DNA from 2 places in the Streptomyces axinellae genome. Region 1 is predicted to be linked to the other one. Evidence: riboswitches for the same ligand, from Rfam matches in the RefSeq annotation. Region 1 holds a riboswitch; the other holds the start of a gene.
The links. Region 1 has a riboswitch for glycine ahead of gcvP (aminomethyl-transferring glycine dehydrogenase). Riboswitches for the same ligand answer to the same signal wherever they lie in the genome.
Positions count from the first base shown of each region.

Region 2: another riboswitch for glycine. It lies ahead of gcvT (glycine cleavage system aminomethyltransferase GcvT); the one in region 1 lies ahead of gcvP (aminomethyl-transferring glycine dehydrogenase).

Region 1 covers NZ_BAAARJ010000034.1:35,700-37,892, forward strand. The annotation lists gene gcvP (aminomethyl-transferring glycine dehydrogenase) at 1-1,404, opposite strand, end outside; glycine riboswitch at 1,592-1,688, opposite strand; gene ABD339_RS32030 (PRC-barrel domain-containing protein) at 1,856-2,193, shown strand, end outside; gene ABD339_RS32035 (DNA polymerase IV) at 2,149-2,193, opposite strand, start outside.
Region 2 covers NZ_BAAARJ010000039.1:11,558-13,750, reverse strand. The annotation lists gene ABD339_RS32875 (hypothetical protein) at 1-60, shown strand, start outside; gene ABD339_RS32870 (AAA family ATPase) at 38-898, opposite strand; glycine riboswitch at 1,055-1,154, shown strand; glycine riboswitch at 1,155-1,288, shown strand; gene gcvT (glycine cleavage system aminomethyltransferase GcvT) at 1,321-2,193, shown strand, end outside.

The DNA of each region.
Region 1 (2,193 bases):
CGGAAGCGCGTCCTCGGTGCCGGCGTCCAGCTCGTCGGCGTCCACGGCTCCGGGCCCGATACCGAACGCCTTCCAGACGGCGGCCAGTTGCGCACGCCCCGTCGTCTCGTCACAGGCGATGCCGACGTGGTCCCCGTCCACCTGCCGCAGGTTGACGCCGCCCTCCCGCGCCCGCTCGGTGACCTCGGCGGCACGGCCCGGGACCCGGGCCGTGACGGTGTCGAAGAAGGCGTCGTGTACGAGTTCGACCCCGGCACCGCGCAGGCCCGCGGCGAGGACGGCGGCGTAGCGGTGGGTGCGGCGGGCGATCGCGGCCAGCCCGTCGGGACCGTGGTAGGCCGCGTACATGCCGGCCATCACAGCCAGGAGCACCTGTGCGGTGCAGATGTTGCTGGTGGCCTTCTCACGGCGGATGTGCTGTTCGCGGGTCTGGAGAGCGAGCCGGTACGCTTGTTCGCCGTCCGCGTCCTTGGAGACGCCGACGAGCCGTCCGGGCAGGCTGCGGGCCGACTTCTCGCGCACCGCCATGTATCCGGCGTGCGGCCCGCCGAAGCCCATGGGTACCCCGAAGCGCTGGCTTGAGCCGACGGCGATATCGGCACCCAGCTCACCGGGCGAGGTCAGCAGCGTCAGCGCGAGGAGATCGGCGGCGACGGTGACCACAGCACCCAGCTCGTGTGCGCCCTCGATGACGGCACGCAGGTCGCGCACGGCGCCGGAAGCCCCGGGGTACTGGAGAAGCACGCCGAAGACACCCCGCGCGGCCACCTCGTCCGGGATGCCTCCGTCGAGGTCCGCGACGACGACCTCGACGCCGGTGGGCTCGGCCCGGGTGCGCAGCACGGCGACCGTCTGCGGCAGGCAGTCGGCATCGACGAGGAAGACGCCTTCCTTGACCTTGCCGACCCGGCGGGAGAGGGCCATCGCCTCGGCCGCCGCTGTTGACTCATCCAGCAGGGAGGCCCCGGATGTGGGGAGCCCCGTGAGGTCAGCGACGACGGTCTGGAAGTTGAGCAGTGCCTCCAGCCGTCCCTGGCTGATCTCCGGCTGATACGGGGTGTAGGCGGTGTACCAGGCCGGGTTCTCCATGACGTTGCGCAAGATCACCGGCGGCGTGAACGTGCCGTAATAGCCCAAGCCGATCATCGAGTCCAGCACCTTGTTGCGCGCCGCGAGGGAGCGCAGCTCGGCCAGCACCTCGGCCTCGCCGCGCGCCTCGGGCAGGTTCAGCCGCTCGGTGCTCTTGATCACGTCGGGCACCGCGGCGGCCGTCAGCTCGTCGAGCGAGCCGTAGCCGACCTGGGCGAGCATTTTCGCCTGCGCGGCACTGTCGGGGCCGATATGGCGGCTCTCGAAGGGGGCGCCACGCTCCAGGGCGGAGAGCGGAATGCGAGGGGAAGTCATCTGCGGGGGCCTCCTGGTCTCTGCGACCTACGAGGGGCACCTTCACGGGTGCCCGGATGGCCTCCCCCTCTGTCATCTCAACCTGAGAGTTTCACCGGCCCGTCCACATGGCGGACAGTCCGGCTTTCACCGTCGGTGAGGAGGGGCATCGGCGCTGGTCCGGGCCCGCCCTTCTTTCCAGAGTGACCTCGTCCGCGCGGTACGTGAGCCTGAGAGATTCCGGGGAGGAGTTGCTCCTTCGGCGCCTCCGGCAGCTCGCCGGAGGACTCTCCCGCACGGGGTCGACAGCCGCTGCCGAGCCTATCAGCGGCCCCTCGAACACTGACCCGACGTGCACTCAAGTGGCCAATCGCCGAAAAGTACCGTTTCGTTGTGGGTACACGACCGTTCCGTTGTGGGTACACGCATCCCGGCGACCGCGAACCGTGCGAGACCGTGAGAGGGAGACACCGTGCAGACCGAAATCAATCCGCGGGGCCTGATCGGCCGCAAGGCGTACGACCGTGAGGGGACCAAGATAGGCACCGTGGACGAGGTGTACCTCGACGACTCCACCGGCGAACCCGAGTGGGCGGCGGTGCGCACCGGCCTGTTCAGCAGGGATGCCTTTGTGCCGCTGGAGCCCAGCAGCCTGGACGAGGACGGACTGCGCATCCCGTTCGAGCGCGCCCTGATCAAAGGCGCCCCCGACTTCGGGGTGGGCCGCCATCTCTCCCCGCAGCAGGAGCTTCAGCTCTACCGCCACTACGGGCTGGACGTACCGGTGGGCGGCGAATCCGCGGCACCTCC
Region 2 (2,193 bases), on a different contig from region 1:
GCCCCGCGACAGCAGGCACCCCAGCAACCGGCTCCCGTCAGCCCGGCGCAGGGCCGCTGACCCCGGTCGCGTCCGGCGCCCTGCCGCCACTGTCCCCGTCCCTCACGTTCACGACCTCCGCCGCGCTCATGGCGTCCGCGCTCCCGCCACCACCTCCGGGCGGCGGGGTCAGGGGCGTGCGGGCCCCCGGGAGGAGCGGAGCCGCCGACCCGGGCGGCGTGGGCGGCGCGGGGACGAAGACCAGCCGGCGCAGCGCCTGCGCCGAGCCCCGGTCCAACAGCACCGCGGAGACACAGCCGCGCGGCAGCCGTCCCGTCAGCGCCGCGGCCCGCAGCTTGCGCACGGCCCGCAGATGGCGCCGGAAGGCGTACCCCGAGACCCCGCGGCCCCGCTCGGCCTGCCCGGCCAGCGCGTCCTGGGGCGCCACGTCGAGCAGCAGCAGGTGCAGCGCGCGTCCGCGCCGCAGCGCGTCCCTGGCCAGCCAGCGGCGCACCCAGCTCTGCGTGCCGCAGTCGTGCACGACGACGGCGGCGCCCGAGGCCAGCGCCCGGCGCAGCCCCGCGTAGTGCGCAATCCGCACCAGCGGGCGGTAGAGGCCGTACGGCAGCCGGCCGCGCACCCGGCGCTCCCAGCGCTCGCGGGTGTCCTGGGAGTCCACGCTGATGACATCGGCGCGCGCGGGCACGGCCGTACGGATCAGCGTGGACTTGCCGCCGCCGGGCAGGCCCGAGACCACCACCACGTCCCCCGCCGTGTAGCGCAGCGTGCGTCTGGCGGCGGTCCCCCGCAGGTCGTGGGGGACAGCGTGCCCCCGCAGGTCGTGGGGGACGGCGCGGCGGGTGGTCCCGGACGCGTCTGGTCCCCTCGATGTCGTCTCGGCACCGTGCGGGCTGCCCACGGATCACCCCTCCCCGAACGCGACGGCTCCGCCGCCGCTCACGGAGAGAGTGTCAAGAAAAGGTAATGTGATTCAAGGTGACTGCCTCCCGCCCGGGGGCAGCCAGGGCCCGCTCACCCGTGCGATGATGTGCGGGCCAACTCCATACCGGCCGTTCGAGCCCGCGCGGGAGAGTCCCCGGCAGCAGGTGAACCGGGGCGCCGAAGGAGCAAGTTCCTCCCTTGAATCTCTCAGGCCCCGATACCGCGCGAGCGAGGCAGATCTGAAAAGCGGGCCACCGTACGACGCGAGGCGTCGTGGCGCGGTGGCCCCACCCAAGGTGCAAGCCCGGCTCCAGTCGTTCGGGAGCTGTCGGCGAACCTCTCAGGTTCCGATGACAGATGGGGAGGACATCCGCGTCACACCCAGCTTCGGGAGCCTGAATGACTGAGCCTGAGCCCTCGGCCGCCCACGCGTCGGCCGCGCACGAACCGGCCGCGCGCAAAACCGCCCTGGACGCCGTACACCGTGCGCTGGGCGCGACCATGACCGACTTCGCGGGCTGGGACATGCCGCTGCGCTACGGCAGCGAGCGCGAGGAACACCTCGCCGTCCGCTCCAGGGCCGGGCTCTTCGACCTCTCCCACATGGGCGAGATCACCCTGACCGGCCCGGAGTGCGGCGAGGTGCTCGACTACGCGCTGGTCGGCAACCTCTCCAAGCTCGCCGTCGGCCGGGCCCGCTACACCATGATCTGCGACGAGAGCGGCGGCATCCTCGACGACCTGATCGTCTACCGGCTCGCCGACCAGGAGTACCTGGTCGTGGCCAACGCCTCCAACGCGCAGACGGTGCTGGACGCGCTGCGCGAGCGCGTGGAGACGCGCGGCCCGGGCAAGCGCAGCGGCGCCGAGGTGCGCGACGACCGCGACGCCTACGCGCTGCTGGCCGTCCAGGGCCCCGAGGCCGCGGGCATCCTGCGCAAGCTGACCGGCTTCGACGTGGACGGGCTGCGCTACTACGCGGGCGAACGCGACATCGTGGCCGGGCGGAGCGCGCTGATCGCCCGTACGGGATACACCGGCGAGGACGGCTTCGAGCTGTTCGTGGCGCCCGAGGACGCGGAGGCTGTCTGGAGCGCGCTGAGGGAGGCGGGCGAGGGCGCGGGCCTGGTGCCCTGCGGGCTGAGCTGCCGCGACACCCTGCGCCTGGAGGCGGGTATGCCGCTGTACGGGCACGAGCTGTCGCCCGCGCTGACGCCCTTCGACGCCGGGCTGGGCAGGACCGTCAAGTTCGAGAAGGCCACGAACGAGGGC